DNA from 3 places in the Bacillus sp. F9_6S_D1_P_5 genome. Region 1 is predicted to be linked to each of the others. Evidence: riboswitches for the same ligand, from Rfam matches in the RefSeq annotation. Region 1 holds a riboswitch; each other region holds the start of a gene.
The links. A riboswitch is a leader RNA that binds a small molecule or an ion and turns the genes downstream of it on or off. The one in region 1 is predicted to bind thiamine pyrophosphate.
Positions count from the first base shown of each region.

Region 2: it holds a riboswitch for thiamine pyrophosphate, as region 1 does, so the genes downstream of both, ACUXEY_RS15295 (MTH1187 family thiamine-binding protein) here and tenA (thiaminase II) in region 1, are expected to answer to the same signal.
Region 3: it holds a riboswitch for thiamine pyrophosphate, as region 1 does, so the genes downstream of both, tenA (thiaminase II) here and tenA (thiaminase II) in region 1, are expected to answer to the same signal.

Region 1 covers NZ_JBTREW010000013.1:2,537-8,451, forward strand. Annotated here, with positions in the region: gene ACUXEY_RS16880 (CBS domain-containing protein) at 1-141, shown strand, start outside; gene ACUXEY_RS16885 (DUF3965 domain-containing protein) at 444-1,595, shown strand; gene ACUXEY_RS16890 (hypothetical protein) at 1,824-2,162, opposite strand; gene ACUXEY_RS16895 (SH3 domain-containing protein) at 2,168-3,322, opposite strand; TPP riboswitch at 3,592-3,703, shown strand; TPP riboswitch at 3,764-3,867, shown strand; gene tenA (thiaminase II) at 3,950-4,645, shown strand; gene ACUXEY_RS16905 (ABC transporter ATP-binding protein) at 4,614-5,363, shown strand; gene ACUXEY_RS16910 (ABC transporter permease) at 5,363-5,915, shown strand, end outside.
Region 2 covers NZ_JBTREW010000011.1:94,681-100,595, forward strand. Annotated here, with positions in the region: gene ACUXEY_RS15280 (ABC transporter ATP-binding protein) at 1-168, opposite strand, end outside; gene ACUXEY_RS15285 (ABC transporter substrate-binding protein) at 165-1,163, opposite strand; gene ACUXEY_RS15290 (ABC transporter permease) at 1,160-1,933, opposite strand; gene ACUXEY_RS15295 (MTH1187 family thiamine-binding protein) at 1,905-2,225, opposite strand; TPP riboswitch at 2,326-2,427, opposite strand; gene ACUXEY_RS15300 (methyl-accepting chemotaxis protein) at 2,489-4,231, opposite strand; cyclic di-GMP riboswitch class I at 4,375-4,459, opposite strand; gene ACUXEY_RS15305 (anaerobic C4-dicarboxylate transporter family protein) at 4,743-5,915, shown strand, end outside.
Region 3 covers NZ_JBTREW010000045.1:5,666-11,580, reverse strand. Annotated here, with positions in the region: gene ACUXEY_RS27835 (hypothetical protein) at 1-40, opposite strand, end outside; partial or broken gene ACUXEY_RS27830 (ABC transporter permease) at 622-705, opposite strand; gene ACUXEY_RS27825 (heterocycloanthracin/sonorensin family bacteriocin) at 766-975, opposite strand; gene tenA (thiaminase II) at 1,270-1,959, opposite strand; TPP riboswitch at 2,084-2,189, opposite strand; gene ddlB (D-alanine--D-alanine ligase) at 2,262-3,176, opposite strand; gene pdxR (MocR-like pyridoxine biosynthesis transcription factor PdxR) at 3,181-4,629, opposite strand; gene ACUXEY_RS27805 (homoserine dehydrogenase) at 4,795-5,835, opposite strand.

The DNA.
Region 1 (5,915 bases):
CAGTATCAAATTAGACGATTGCCAGTAGTTGAGAGTGGTCAACTCGTTGGGATGTTAGCACTAGGAGATTTAGCTATAAAAGAATCGGCAGATGATCAAGCGGGATTTGCTTTAAGTGAAATATCAGAGCATACGGAATGAAGTGAGACTTTCATTAGTGGGATAAGTTACGTATAAAAATCAGATACATTATTCTAGTATATAGGGTTAAGCTAATATGTTAGCATGATGTATCTGAGCCATTATATAATAAGTATACAGTTAGTAATTTCGACAGTTTATTTAAATTTGTCATTCTTAATTTTTAATAAGAGAAAAAATGATATACTGATAGATATAAGTATTATGATAGATTTCGAATATAACAATATTTATTGTTAATGATTTATTGATGTAATAATGAATTAATATTTCCTATGTAGACAAAAGGGAAGGGGAATTATATGAGGGCTATACAGCGCAATCCAAATTGGAATTTGGTTACAGATACATATATAGAACCAAATAATTTCGCTGAATTATTTTCTTTACTTGTACCTTGTCATCCAAAAGGTGAAGGGAAAGAAAGAACTATATTAGTGTGGAAAGAAAAAGAATTTTATAAAGAAGAAAATTTAGCGGCATTTATCGTATATGGAATGGATAAAGCAAGAAATTTACCACAGTTTCATAAAGATGAAATTCCAACTTTAGTACGTATTCTTCGTTTATGCCAAGAGATTGGCTGGTATGAAGAAGCAAATACTTTTATGGTGACTCAAGGACTTGCTGAGTTTGTTCACACTTCATTGGAGTATGAAACGTGGGATCTTTTGACACAAGCGGTTGCTTTAAACTATTTAATTATTAAATATCGTATTGGTGAATTAACTGATGAGGATGTAGAAATTTGGGATAGAGTTAAATTCAATGAGAAATGTATAACAGACTGTAAACATTTATTATCTCATAAAGAAGTATTAGAATTTACATTCTTTTATATGTGTAAGAGAGCTAAATTGTTATCAAAAGAGCAATTAAATAGTGATATGATGAGTCTAGCAATGTATTGTAATACGTTTGTTTATGACTTATATACACATGACTTATTACGAAAATATCGTAAGTGTACAGATTTCCTATCATACTATGGACCTAGTCAAGCGGTGTTGGCTTGTCAAAGAGCTGTACTTTCTCAAATTTCAGATCGATTAGACCCACTCAAGACTACTCATGTTGATGATTATTTATATGTAATGAAAGAAATGATGGAGCATATGACGATAGGAATAATGGATCGATATGATCATTTTATCGGAAAGTTATTATCATATGTGCCATTTTTCGAAATGATTCAAGTTCCACAACATGCATATTATTGTGAAGAATTATTGTATATTTGTAAGGGTATTGAATATAAAGAAGAAATATTACGCAATTATATATTTATACAATTACATGATTGTTTACCATCATTCTTTAAACTATTTCTTAAAAATAAGCGTTATGCAACGATTCACGATATTCTGTTCTATTGGTGTGACGATGAACAAAGAATGAGCTTAGAAAAAAAATATAATCTTAGTTTTATTTATGAAAAATATGCTTGCGGATAAAGAGCATTTTCTATATAAATTAAAAAGGATCTCAATTTTATGTGAGATCCTTTTTTTATTAGTAAAGCAAGGAGAATGTAATTAAGACGAGAAATAACATTCCATAAAGGAGAACTTGTGCCGTATTGCTTCCTTGTATACCAAAAAAAGTATTTGTTTTTTTATATAAATTCACTATATATTTTAGCGGATTATCTTTGAAAGATTGATACACAGTGTCTCCTCTTTCTAAGCTTCTTGTTCGTGTTTTTTGTTATTAGGAACATGAATGTATCTAGCTATGAATAATAAAATAGCCATAAAAAATACAGGAAATACGGTAGATAAATAAAAACCATTACTAATAATATTTGCTATTAGGGCACTTAATAGAAAGATGGCATTATAAATATGGGCAATTTTTTGTTTTAGTTGAACTTGAAAAGATTCCATCATAATTTCTAAAGCAACAAAAGCAATGATAATAGACAAAAATACAGTATTTGTATTGTAAATGATTAAACAACAGATTAAACCTAAAAAGGCTAAGTATTCAATTAAGAGAGGTATATTGATATTGCGTGACATACAATTTACCTAACTAAATATGGCAGTGGATTTACTGCATTTGTTTTTTCAAAATTCCATTCTCCATTGTGTAATTCAAAATGAAGATGTTGCCCGTATGAATGACCTGTGTTTCCCATATGACCTACTAATTGTCCAGCTTGTACTTGATCACCAGCTTGTACAGTGCGATCTTTCATATGAGCATAGACTGTTGTATATAATTTCCCGTTTATTTGATGGGCGATGAACACAACATTGCCATAGCTAGCTGAATAATATGATTTCACAACTTTACCTGCCGCCGCCGCTTGGATAGAGACGTTACCTGGAGCTGCAATATCTATACCATAATGCATTTGTTCCCAGCGCATATCAAAGGTTGAGCTAATTTTTCCTTGTGTAGGGAATTTGAAAACTGCTGGAATGGAAGCAGTTTGGGCTTTTTGAACTTGTGCTTGATTTTGCACTACATAATGTTTTGCCACGTATCCGTATCCTGTGCCAAAACGAATTTTATACCAAGTTCCTACAGTTTCTACTACTTGTAGTTGTGTTCCATTTTGTAATGAACCAAGCAGTGCACTACTTGTACTAGCGGTGCTACGTACATTAAGTTTAGGTGTTGCAACTGTGTATTTCGTATTATTTTGAACTGTAATGCCTTTTACTAAAGGCTGTGAACCGTTAGAAACGAATGCTTTTTGTACGTAACCTGTTGTGCCATTATGTAAAATTTTATACCACTCGCCTTGTTCTTCTTGAATAGTAACGAATTTCCCATTTGGTAACACATCTAAAATTGAAGATTCTAAATTAGGTTCAGAACGAACGTTTAATGCATTGGCATTAACGATGTATTGATTATTAGATTGAAGTTTGTTTTTTAGTAGAATAGCATCTTTTTGTACGTAACCTACTTTATTATTAACAGATACTTTATACCAGCTATCAGTTGTTTCAAGTATGTTCACTTTCGTATTAAAGCGAATTGTATCAATTGATGAGCTATTTGCGTTATTTTTTGTATGTAAGGTTACTTGATTGACTTTGACATAGCCAGTTTTTACATTAGATAATTGTTCAGCGTTGGCTGTTTGTACATTTGTTTCTCCCATAGAAGGAAGTAAAGAAGCAATTGCGACAGTAGTTGCTGCTAAAGCAGTAGCTTTCATATTCATATAATAGAGACCTCCTCTAGTTGTATAGTTGTAATTTTATTATAGTATAAAGATATAATATAGTGGGTTTATTCACATAAATGTAATATGAAATCAATATAAAAATAAATTTTTTGAGGATAATGATTCCTTTTTATCCAATTAATTAGGATAATAATTTCTAACATAGAATATAAGTATTATATGGCTTTATTATTTTGTTGACAATTAAGAAAATTAAAACAGTTGATGATGTCTTATTACGATGTTATACTGACAGTGTTAATTTCATAGTTTGCTAGGAGAGCTGGTGTTGCCAGCTGAGAGTAGGCCGTAAGCCTTTGATCCTTTTCATTACCTGATCTAGATTATGCTAGCGTAGGGAAGCAATTCGGACACTAATAATAAGTCCCCGTTTCTTTGCGTATAGAAACGGGGCTTTTTTGTTTGAAAATTTCATATTGAAACCACTAGGGGTGCTTGTTGTGCTGAGAGAGGAATAATCCTTAACCCTTATAACACCTGATCTAGGTAATACTAGCGAAGGGAAGTGGAGCAACGAATAAATTATAATTTTATTTGCTGTAACCACTTCTTATTTAGAAGTGGTTTTTTATTTATATACACATACCGGAAGGGGATAGGGAAATGAAATTTTGCGATAGATTATTAGAAACTGTACAACCAGTTTGGGAGATGAGTCATAATCATCCGTTTGTTGTAGGTATGGGAGACGGTACGTTAGAAAAAGATAAGTTTCAGTATTACATTATTCAAGATTATTTATATTTGTTAGATTATGCAAAGCTATATGCCATCGGTGTTGTAAAGGCAACGAATCCACAAGTAATGGGGAAATTTGCTGAACAAATTGATGGAATATTAAATGGAGAAATGACAATCCATAAACAATATGCAAAAAGACTTGGAATTTCTATAGAGGAGATAGAGTCTGCAAAGCCATCTGCTAAAAATTTAGCTTATACAAATTACATGATGTCTGTATCTCAAAATGGCACACTTGCGGAATTAATAGCAGCACTTCTTCCATGTATGTGGAGCTACTGGGAAATTGGAAAGCGTTTAAATGATATTCCTGGAGCGAGAGATCATGAGTTCTTTGGTGAGTGGATTCAAGGATATAGTTCTGAAGAATACGGTAACCTTTGTATTTGGCTAATAGATTTATTAAATGAAATGGCAGTTGGAAAATCTGACAAAGAGCTAGATCGATTAGAGGAGATTTTCCTATATTCCAGTCGATTTGAATATTTATTCTGGGATATGTCCTATCGTAAGGAGATGTGGGGATTTGAGGAGCAAGAACATACTACAGTTTCATAATGTTTCTTTTCATTATGATGAGAAACCAATCATCAATGAATTAAATGCTTCTATACAAGATAAAGAGTTTGTAAGTATTATCGGACCGAGTGGATGCGGGAAAAGTACTTTATTTCGCCTTATTACAGGTTTAGAAGAAGCAAGTACGGGACAGATAGAGCTGACAGAAACAAAGAGCCACCCTGTAGGGTATATGCCCCAAAAAGATATGCTCCTGCCGTGGAGAACGATTATTGAGAATGCTGCCCTGCCGTTAGAGTGCCAAGGTGTACAGAAGAAAGAAGCACAAATAAAGGCGAAGGAACTATTGCATAAATTTGGCTTACAAGGGTATGAGACAAAATATCCGAAAGATTTATCTGGTGGTATGAGACAACGTGTATCCTTTATTCGAACTTTATTAACAGGCGGGGAGATATTGCTGTTAGATGAACCGTTTAGCGCGTTGGATGCTTTAACGAAGGCATCTTTGCAAGAATGGCTGTTTGAACAATGGAAAGAGTGGGAAAAAACAATTTTATTTATCACTCATGATGTGGAAGAAGCATTGTTTCTTTCTAATCGAATTTTAGTAGTAGAGCAGCAACCGATAACTACTTTAACCGAGAGGATTGTACCGCTTGATCGTAATCGAACAAGAAAAGATTTATATAAGCCTGAAGTGTTAGCGCTTAAAGATGAGCTTCTTAGTATGTTACAAAGGCAGGTACTCGTATGATGAACCGGCTGAAGGAACTATTACCTGCCCTTACACTTTCTAGCATTTTACTTGTCATTTGGGAAGTAGGCGCAAGAATTGTAGATGAAATGTACATTTTACCGTCACCGTCTGCGATTGTAATGAAGATATGGAAACTAAAAGATATATTATTTACGGTTCATTTGCCGGCAACATTATATGTCGTTTTAATAGGTGTGGCAATTTCTATCGTACTTGGGGTAGGGCTAGCGATGTTAATGAACGCGAGTAATTGGATGGAGAGAGCATTTTATCCATTATTAGTGGCTTCACAAACGATTCCTATTACAGCGCTTGCTCCGCTCTTCGTTTTATGGTTTGGATATACGATTTGGAGTAAAGTCGTTGTTACGGTTTTAATTACGTTTTTCCCAATTGCGGTCAATACGTATGATGGGCTACGCAGTACGAAAAAAGAATGGGAGGAGCTCTTAGTTACGTACGGGGCAACGAAAAAAGATGTTTTTCTTAAATTAAAATTGCCGTCTGCTCTTCCTTATTTTTTCTCAGCTTTGAAAATTGCAGTTCCGC
Region 2 (5,915 bases), on a different contig from region 1:
TGTTGGATTTTCAACATTTGCAATCATATTTAATAATGTGCTTTTCCCGCAACCACTCGGTCCTACAAAGGAAACAAACTCTCCCTCTTGTATAGAAGCACTAATATTTGCTAATACATTCTTTCCATCGAAAGATTTTACAACATCTTTTATTTGTAATCCACTCATTTTTCACTTGGAAGGAACTCATTTGTAAAGGCATCTTTTACATCAATTTTCTTCTTAATAACTTTGTTATCATATAAGAAATTCATGTAATTCGTCCAAACTTCTTCCTTCTGTACTCCCCATGCTTTTGCATCATCTTGATACTTCGTACTTAACCACTTTTGACTTTCTTGTACTAAGTCTTTATTCACATCTGGAACAGCTTTAATTAAAATATCAGCAGCTTCTTTCGGTTCTTTAATTGCAAAATTATAACCGTCTGTCGTTGCACTCATAAACTTTTTCACAAAGTCTTTATCTTGTTTCGTATGTTTTTCACTCGTAATAATAACTGGACTATAGAAATCAAGCGCTGGGTCTAAGTCTTTCACCATAATCGTATTTAACTCTTTTCCTTGGCGCTTCGCTTCAATTCCATCCCATCCGTAATAAATCCATTCAAAGTCTGCATCACGGCCGATTGATTTAAAGAAATCGGTTTGTCCTAAGATGATTTTTTCAACTTTATTAAAATCAGCTTGATGTTTCTCCATAATTGTCTTTAATGTAGCTTCTTCTGCTGGTCCTCCCCAGCCTCCATAACGTTTACCTTCAAAATCTTTCGGTGAAGTCATGTTATCTTTCTTAAGCGATGCAAAAGCTGAAGTGTTATGCTGAATAATCACTCCGACAGATACAACAGGAATCCCCTCCACACGAGCCAACGTTACATTTTCTTGTGCGCTTATTGCGAAGTCAGCTTTTCCTGAAGCTATCATTTGCTCCGCTGTCACATTATCACCAGGCTGAATAATTTCTACATCTAAGCCTTGCTTTTTATAATAATCTTTCGCTTGCGCTACATATAAGCCAGTATGATTCGTATTCGGAAACCAATCTAATACTACTTTTACTTTTTGATCTTTACTTGCACTTTCTTCTTTCTTCGCTGGGTTACACCCAACCACACCTACTGCTAATAAGGCAGCCAACATAACTTTTAAACCTTTTTTCATTTTCTGCCGTCCTTTCTATATATCCATGGTGCTGTTATTCTTGCCATAAACTCTACGATAAAATACAAGCATAATGTCACCATAACAATAATTGCTGCAACACCAAATACTCGGGCTGTTAAAAAGGATTTCGTAGCCCTCGTAAGCATAACTCCTAATCCTTCACTGGCACCGAGCCATTCTCCAATAATCGCTCCCATTACGCTATATGTAACTGCAATTTTTAACCCTGAGAAAAAGTATGGAAGTACTGCTGGAAACTTTACTTTCTGGTAAACTTGCCATTTCGTTGCCTTCATCGTTTGCAACAACTTCAACATATTTTTATCTACTGTTTGAAAACCTTCTAAAATGCTAAGCGCGATCGGGAAGAAACAAACGAGTATGACTACCATTACTTTCGGTAGCATTCCATATCCAAACCAAATAATAAATAACGGTGCAAGTACAACGATTGGAATCGTTTGCGAAATAACAAGCAACGGATTTATTAAAATACGAAATAAAGGAATAACGTCCATAATAATTGCAATACTTGTCCCAATTAAAATCGCAAAGAACAGTCCAATTATAACCTCTTGCAGCGTTTGCATCGTATTCGGTAATAGTAAATCTTTCATTCCAATTAATTCTTGAACAATGGCAGAAGGCTTGGGTAAAATCCACGGTTCAATTTTAAATAATGAAACAGATCCTTCCCATATCGCAATGAGAAGGATAAGCCAAATTGTTGTAATTATTTTAGATTGCTTCTGGTTTTGCATATTCATCACGGTACTTCCAAACTTTTTCATCTATCGTTACACCAGTGCTTGGACGATAATGGATTTTAATAGAAGTAATTACTTCTTCTGCTCCAGCATCCACACACGCTTGTTGTGCACGTTTAATGACATCAAGAAGTACATCTAATTCTCCTTCCAGCGTTGTTTCCATTGCCCCTACTTCATAACGAACTCCCGATTGTTGTACAACCTCAATTGCTTTATCAACAACAGAATACACATCTTTGTTCTTCGCTTGTGGTACTACTGAAAATGAAATTGTAACTTGTTGTGACATAGTAAAATCCCCCTTATAATATGAAATGTTAAAACAAGAAAAGGCTTTCCTACTGCGTAGGAAAGCCTTGTATGCAAGTTATTATAGAATAACATATGCTACATCACTTTAAGTAACTCCCTACGCTGGCATTATCCAGATCAGGTTGAGGGTCGATGTTTATTTACATCCTCTCAGCCAATTGGCTCCCCGGTCCTTAATTCGTTTTCATTGTAGCATGATTTATTTTATTGAACAAACAAAAGTACGTATAATCATTTCATTTAACTTTTAAATTCTCCTATTAACTCTTGTAACTCCTGTGAAAGCCAGCTTAAAGAACTTGCTAATTCAGCAATATCTTGTACAGACATTTCCTGCTCTTTCATACTTTCTTCAATATTATTACTACTATTTGCATACGTATTTGCGATAAGTGATAGTTCATTTACAACACGAACAATATTTTGGCTATTTTGCAATATATTACTTGAATTGCTAGAAACAACTCTAACTTGATTTGTAACAGATTGTGCTGATTTTGAAATTTCACCAAAGAAAGCACCACTACTTTCAACAAGTTTCATTCCAGATTCTACTTCTTTTAAAGTATTTTGAATTGAAACAACAGCTTCTTCCGTACCAGCTCGTGTTTCCCCTATTAATTTTGCTATATCTTTTGCTGATGCTTCCGTCTGCTCTGCTAATTTACGCACTTCATCCGCAACAACGACAAATCCCTCACCAGTTTCCTCAGCACATGAAGCTTCAATAGTAGTAGCATTTAGAGCTAGCAAATTCGTTTGATTTGAAATACCAGTAATTACTGTTACAATGTCACTAATTTCTTTTGATCTTTTTTCCAAAGAATAAATAATAGAAGATAAATCTTGTACTGCATTTTGTATTATGTTCATTTGATTAATCGTCTGCTCAATAATACCATTTCCTTTTACTGAATGATGGTTTGTACCTTCAGACTCTTTCGCCATTTGTTTTGCAGTATTCGTTATTTCTTCCATCCTATCTTCCATTTCATATATAATATCTAAATACTTTGGTACTGCAGTTTCTTGTAATTGAACGCCAGCCCTTAACTCAACTATAGAACTTACGATTCCTTGGACTGCCATGCTATTCTCTTTCGTACTCACTGACAATTCTTGTGAAGATGAGGAAACCTGTTCTGCTGTCTGCTTTACTTTATCTATAATTCCTTTAAACTTCTCGATAGTATTATTAAAATACGCATTAATAATACCAATATCATCTGGTCTTTCCTCTAATTTAATACTTAAGTCACCTTCACCGACTTTGCGCAATCCTTCACGTAAATCCCGCAATGGAGCAAGTGCGTTACGTACGATTAGGAATTGAATAACCGTTGCAATTAAAACAGAAATACAAATAAACATTAAACCTTGTATAATGAACTTTTCCTTTGTACTAGGAACAATAGAGGCATCTACATCAGCTGCAACAAGTGCCACAATGTTACCTTCTCCATCTTTAATTGGCTCTAATATCGTCACCCATGTTCCTAATGCGTCTTCATATACTACTGTCATGTTTGCTTTTTTTGTGCTCATTACTTTATCATATGCTTCCATCCAAAGATCTGGTTGTTTATAATATTCTCCCGGCCTTACTTCAACAACATTTGCTAAACCTGTAGACAAATCAATGATTTGTAGCTCACCTTTTTCATTTTTTTTCGCTCCAACAATATACGTTTGTCCAACACTGCTCAATTCTTCCGTTGATTCATCTAATTTCTCTGTTAACTTCTCTCTCTTTTCTCTTTCTGCCGTTGGGTCTTTTGCAACATCTCTCAATATTTCCACGTCTAATTTATGTAATACCGTATCTCCTGTTTCAAAAGAATGCCTTTCAAATATAGACATCATGCTATTTTGAAACATGTTAAAACTTAACGCTCCCATAGTACCAACAAGCGTCAAAATAACTAGCACAGTTAACAATACATTTTTTTGAAGAAATGATAGCTTGTGCCAATATTTTCCCATTAACATCACCTTTCTTAATTAACATAATATAAATTAAGACTATTAAAATATAAACCTCATTAACAATTGATAAAGGTTCTCATTTTTTTACAAATAAAAAAAAGACCAATGAAAAGAGCATTGGTCAAGACCAACCCTATCCGTCCGGTAACTGGCTAGCATAGCCTTTCGGCCTTAGCTCCTGTAGTTTTGCGTCCTAATGTTTCCATCAGTTTGCCTTTCTCGCTGAACGAGTTGAACGATATGGGAGTTCTATGAGAATTAAATTATTCTCTATCAAAGATTACAACATAAAAATTAAAATGTCTACCTATTTATAAATGTAAATGTAAAGTTTCAATGTATTATTTTTTCGAAATAATTTAACAAAGTACGTGAATGTTACATTTCTTGTGTTATATAATAAAAAATGTATGAAACACAAGGATTGTTTTGAGTATTTATTTTAATTTTCGTTCAAATTAAATTATTCAAATATATCTTAACTAATGAATTTCGGAGGTAGTTTATCATGTTTTGGCTACAATTTCTTACGTTACTACTCTGCATCTTTATTGGCGCACGCCTAGGCGGAGTTGGTTTAGGAGTAATGGGTGGCGTCGGTATGGCAATACTTGTTTTCGTCTTCCATTTACAACCTACAGCTCCTCCTATTGATGTAATGCTTATGATTTTAGCAGTAATTACAGCTGCCGGTGCACTTCAAGCCGCTGGAGGAATGGACTACCTTGTTCATCTGGCTGAGAAAGCATTACGAAAAAATCCAAAGCGTATTACATTCTTTGCTCCAATTGTTACTTATTTATTTACACTCTGCGCAGGAACTGGTCACGTTGCTTATTCTGTACTTCCTGTTATCGCAGAAGTCTCTCGCGAATCTGGGATTAGACCGGAACGACCGATGTCAATTGCCGTAATCGCTTCCCAACAAGCAATTACAGCTAGTCCTATATCAGCTGCAACAGTTGCACTTTTAGCAATGCTAGCTGACTATAAAATCACTTTATTAGACATTCTAAAAGTAAGTATCCCTTCTACTTTCATCGCTTGTATGGTAGCTGCATTTGTTGCTAGTAAAATGGGGAAAGACTTAAATGAAGACCCTGAATACTTAAAACGATTAAAAGAAGGTATGATTCCTAAGATTGAAGAGAAAAAGGAATTTGTTGGTGTAAAAGGCGCTAAACTATCCGTTATCCTTTTCTTAGTAGCAACTTTTCTTGTTGTACTTCTCGGTTCGTTTGAGGCACTTCGTCCAGGATGGATGGTTGACGGGAAGTTAGTTCGTCTTTCCATGCCAAACACAATTGAAATGGTTATGTTAACGATCGCAGCTCTTATTATTATTTTCTGTAAACCAAATGTAGAAAGCATCGTGTCTGGTAACGTCTTTAAAGCAGGGGCAACAGCAGTTGTTGCTATTTTCGGTATCGCTTGGATGGGAGATACTTTCTTTAATGGAAACTTAAATATGATTCAAGGATCAATTCAGCACCTAGTAACAAGTGCACCATGGCTATTTGCCATCGCATTATTCATTCTATCTATTTTACTATATAGCCAAGCCGCAACAGTACGTGCTTTAATGCCTCTTGGATTATCACTCGGTATTCCACCAGCACTACTAATCGCGATGTTCCCTGCAGTAAATGGATATTTCTTCATTCCAAACTATGGAACAATC
Region 3 (5,915 bases), on a different contig from region 1:
GCAAATTTACTTCATAATCTCGATTTAATAGGATTCCCATAAATACAGTACCATCCTATTTCCTTATTACATTCTTTACATTTAATTTTTCCTTATACTTTATCACTCATCGTTACTTCCCCTCATATTATGTATATCCAATTATGTCTAGGTTCCCGGGCTCCTATGAGATAACTTTACCACCCGACACATAAATCGTACAAATTGAAAATGACGTTTTTGGGAATTTTACGAAAAAATATTTTGTATCACCAATCAACCCAGCAAATTGACCAGACTCAATAAGAAACACAAAAGCCGCGATACATATGCACCGTGGCTGAATATATAAATGAAATTGGTCTTTTCGTCCTTCTTGCGGATTCTTACAGCCCTTGCCCGTTCTCCGGTAACGTTTTGTGATAAATGGGCTATGATCATGGATTATGAACGTATAGATAGGTTATCCCCACACTATTCTTTTTTCAAAGAACTGTATAGGTATAGCGTAATCTTGATTCTGTTTTGAGAAATCCCCGGAAACGTCCCCTTTTTTATCGAAAAAAAGTCCTGCATTTATGCAAGACAAATATAAATTTAGGACCTTACTTAGAAAAAATTACTGACGAGATTTCATACTACTTATTCTTTTGGAGACGGAAATCTTGCGGCTTCAAAATGTGTACTATTTTCTACATTTGAAATAACTCCAGTTACATGTGTTTTAATTAAATTCATTTATAAAAATTATATAATGCTTCATAAATGGATTCCTTTTTTCAATTATCAATATTCATATGTTACAATAGTACCAGTTGTATCAGTAGTACCATTAAAACCACCACAGCGACCTCCACAACCTCCACAACGACGAGCAGCATCTTCAATATAGTAATATGGATATTGGTTTAGTTGGTCCCAATACACAATATTTCCAGACTGGTAATCATTAAGGCTTAACGCTTGTAGTTCTTGTTGAAACTTATTCATTTTCATGACCTCCGTTTATACATTTCAACCTTTTCAATGCTTTCCGATATTTCTGTTCGTTAAATCTAAGTAGAGATAGCGCTATAAACTAAGTCCAATACGTACACCTACAAAATATGACCTATCAGTAGATGATGCACCTTGTTCATATACGTATTTTTAGGTTGTTTTTTCCATGGGCTCATTTTTATAAATTGAAAAAAGACGCACTTAGAATGGTGCGTCTTTTTGTGATACTTCTTTTGTAAAATCATACACATAGTTATTATCCATACCTATGAATAGCAATACCCCTACTCATTATCCAATTACATCTTTTACTTCTGTATTCACTGGCCACTGTTCTAACGTATAAGCCATTTCCCAAAATGAATATTCATATTGACTACTAATAATAAAATGCTGTTTCATTCGCTTACGATCAGACTCTGTCACCTTTTCAGCGATAATATCTAAACGTGTAATTTGCTCTTCAACTAATGTACGGAACCAATCAGATCCGTAAGCAGAAATCCATTCATTATAAATTGGCTCTTCTGGCTGACACTCTTTTAAACGTTCTCCAATTTCATAATACAACCAATAGCAAGGTAAAATTGCTGCGATGATATCGCCTAAATGCCCTTCATACGCCGCACGATACATATGTGAAGTATATGCGTATGCGGTTGGAGCAGGAATAAAATTATCTTTTTCTTCTTGTGTAATCCCTAGTTTCTTCGCAAAATTCTCATGTAAAGATAATTCTGCTTCATATGTATTTTGAGCATGGTGTGCCATACGAGCAGTCGTTTCTAATTCCTGTGCTTTTGCAGCCCCTAACGTTTGTACTCTAGCAAAATGACTCAAATAATATGAATCTTGAAGCACATAATAGCGAAAACTAGCTAAATCTAACGTTCCTTCACCAAGTTTTTTTACAAAAGGGTGATGAAAACTAGCTTCCCAAATTGAATCTACTTCTTTACGTAATGATTGTGAAAAAGTCATATAAATCCCTCCAAGTAATTTATTTAATTTAGTTATTTATCCACAGTTATTAACGCTTTAAAATAAAAAAACTTTCTTTACAGACATAAAGAAAGTGAAATTGACAGTATTTATTGATGAAATAGCAATGTCTTTTCCACTTCCCTACGCTGGCATTAACCAGATCAGGTACTAAGAGTCTCAAATTTCCATTTGATCTCAGCCTCTAATAGGCCCCCCTAGTGGATAAATATTTAATTTTCGTATTGTATTCATCATAACATACTTCATGTTACTGTCAAAAGTATTCATGATACTGCTACTTAAAATCCTTCTTCTTTTCTTACTCTCAATGAAGTTTCAATAATCATATCTAATAGTTTACTATAATGAATACCAGCTGCATCTGCACTTTTTGGTAGTAAACTTGCTTGTGTCATCCCTGGTAATGTATTAATCTCCATTACATATGGAATACCGTCCTTCACCATCATATCAACCCTTGCATAAACGCTGCATTTCAATGCTTTATAACAAGCCAGTGACGCTTTGTTTACACGTTCCTTCAGTTCAGCTGGAAGTTCGATAACTTCTTCAATTGTACTAGCATCATCATATTTCGCATTGTAATCAAAGAACTCAGCCGCATGCCGAATTGAAATGATAGGTAACTGTTTCCCATCAAAAATGGAACATGTAATCTCTTCACCTTTTATATATTTCTCTATTACTACTTCAGAATCCCATTCGAACACAGTTTCCAGCATTGAAATTAATTCGTCTTTATTGTAGACAATCTTTACTCCAACACTTGAACCACCAGAGTTTGGTTTTACTACTAACGGAAATCCTAACTTATCTAATTCATCAACATTAAGATCCTCCATTTTTGTAAGTTCAATCCAATCTGGCGTTTCTATTCCTTCATAACGTAAAATCTTTTTCGAAATATTTTTGTTCATACATATACCGCTAGATAACATATTGCTGCCGCTATAAGGAATACCTAAACTTTCAAGCGTTCCTTGAACTGTCCCATCTTCTCCGTATTTTCCGTGTAATGCGAGTAGTGCAAAATCAATGTCTTTCGCTTTTTCGATTAAATCCATTTTTTCATTTAACGTAATTGGTACGATTTCATATTTATTTTTATCTAAATTTGCAATCATTTCGTTTCCAGTCATAATTGATACTTGTTTTTCAGAGGATACTCCTCCCATAATAACGCCAATTCTCATTTCCTCAACTCCAAATTTCATTTTTTATTGTATCACCGATTATTTTGATTCCCCGAACTATTTCTTCTTCTTTCAGGCGGGAAAATCCTAATCGAAACGTGTTCGCTCCTCCTCCATCAGAGAAAAAAACATCTCCAGGAGAAAATGTAACCCCTTGCTCATAACACTTTTGTAAAAGTGTGCGGGCATGAATTTTTTCTTCTAACTCTATAAATAAATGAAGTCCACCATCACCGGTCATTCTTTGAAACGGAATGTACTCGTTACACGCCCCAACAGCTAACTCATATTTTTTCTTATAAACAGACCTTGCCTTTTTTAAATATTTTTCAAAATATCCTTCATGTAAATATTGAAATAAAACCGCTTGATCTAGCGTTGATGTGTGTATTGTTCTTGCTCTTTTTACACTTTCTAAATGATGGATTAGCTCTTTATCTGCGATGATCCATCCTACACGTAAACCAGGGAATAGTACTTTTGAAAAGCTACTAATATAAATCACATTATTACCAGCGCCAGCAAAAGTTAATAATGGTGCTAAATGTGAACCTGAATAACGTAGCTCTTCATTAAATCCATCCTCTATAATAGGAATTTTATATTTTGAAAATAAGCTCATCAGTTCTGTTCTTTTCTCTGAACTCGTAACAATACCGGTTGGATTATGATAAGAAGGAATTAAATAAGCAAAATCAAACTCTTTTTCACGCAAGCTTTTTTCAACTTCGCTCGTATCAATACCATCTTCATTCATATTAATTCCATGAATTTCAAGGCCATGTAAGCGGAACAACTTCAAAGCAGCATGATGTGTCGGATTCTCACAAATAACTCGCCCTGATTTTTTCGATAGCGAAGATAGTACAATGTCTAATCCTTCTGTAAATCCATTTGTAATTAATATATCTTTATTTGAAGTATCTACACCTTTCATTTCCATATAATGAAGTAGATAGTTCATTAACGGTCTATAACCTTTTGCGTAGCCGTAATTTAATACGACATCACCTTCAATGGACATACGAGTAAGAAAAGCTCTTTTGAAATTTTCCACATCAAATAGCTTTTCGTCCGGAGAAATACTGTTAAAAACTATCATTCCTTTTTCCCAGCGGACACCATGTTTCATTAAATCTAATTCATCCGCTAATAAGGTAACTGTATTAAGTTTATTTTTCCAATCTATTTCAACAGACGAAGTGTTTGAAATATCAACCTTCGCAACAAAATTCCCTTTTCCTTTAACTGCATAAATAAGCCCTTCTTGCTCTAAATCTGCATACGCAGCAAGAACAGTATTTCTGCTCACACTTAGTAATTCACTTAGTTCCCTTGTTGAAGGGATTTTTTGATTCCCGAGCAAATGCCCTTTCATAATCATCTTTTTTACATAATCTTTCAATTGAATATAAACGGGACGCTCTTTCACAACTTTAAAATCTTTAAACAATTCCTTACCCCCTACAATCATTTTTGCATATTTATTTCATTCTCAAAAGGTCCACTACATATGTATTTTTTATAAAGGGCGGTACGGTTTTATAGGGTGCAGCTTTAATCAAGGGGAGATTCATGCCGCTCATTGATTATTAACTCTCACCACTCAGGAGTTTTACTACCCGTTAATACGTGACAAATCTTTACGATATAAGTTAATTATATCTTTTAAAGCAGCTGCTGCGGCTCCGCGTGGATTAGAAGCACCACCAATTGTAGTAACTTGCCCCATCGTATCGGTAAAGAACGTAATCCCTTTTTCTGTCCCATTTACTTTTGCCAGCGGATGATCTTTATCTATTTCGCGCGGTTCCACATTAAGAGCCACATTTCCAACCTGATCCTTATATGCAGAAGCTATCAATTTAATATATTTATTATGTTCCTTAGCATTTCGAATTTGTTGTTGCGTAACATGTTCGATTCCTTTTATATGTATATCTGAAAGCGTATTCTCTGCTCCCATTAAACTGTTTGTTAAAAGTAACAATTTACACGCACTATCAGAACCACTTACATCTAATATTGGGTTCGTCTCAGCAATTCCTTTACTTTGCGCCTCTTTCAATGCTTCTTCAAACGTAATATCTTCCTCATTCATTTTCGAGAGAATATAATTTGTAGTCCCGTTTAATATTCCTTCTATTTTTTCAATATGGCATCCAGCTAAACTAAATTGCCCAATATCTAGTGTCGGTAATGCCGCAGCAGTTGCACCACTATATCGAATTCGTACATTTGTGATTTTTACTGCTTCATTTATTTCTCTCCAGTTTGTAACGAGCGCACCTTTTGAAATTGCTACTATATCCATATGTTTCTCAATCGCTTGCTTTATATATTGTTTCCCTGGATTTCCATCTTTAAGATTTGTAACAGTCGATTCCACCAGTACAGTACCACTTATGTTATCTGTTGCTCGTTCCTTCGGATGATGTTCAATATATTCTTCAATTGCAGAGCTACCGCTACCATACCTTAATAAGTGATGAATAGATAAGCCATCCTCATTATGAATTGCAACATTTCTACCTAAAACGCCACTTAAAACTAACTCTATACCATATGTTTCATATATATATGAATATTTTTCATTTAGTAATTTTATAAACTCTCTTCCTACTGTTCCATATCCTGATAATACAACTTTAATTTTCATAATATCCCCCCATATTTTTCTACCATATCCCTCTTTCAATATAATATAAAGCGCCCTCGAATTCCATCGAGAGCGCTTTA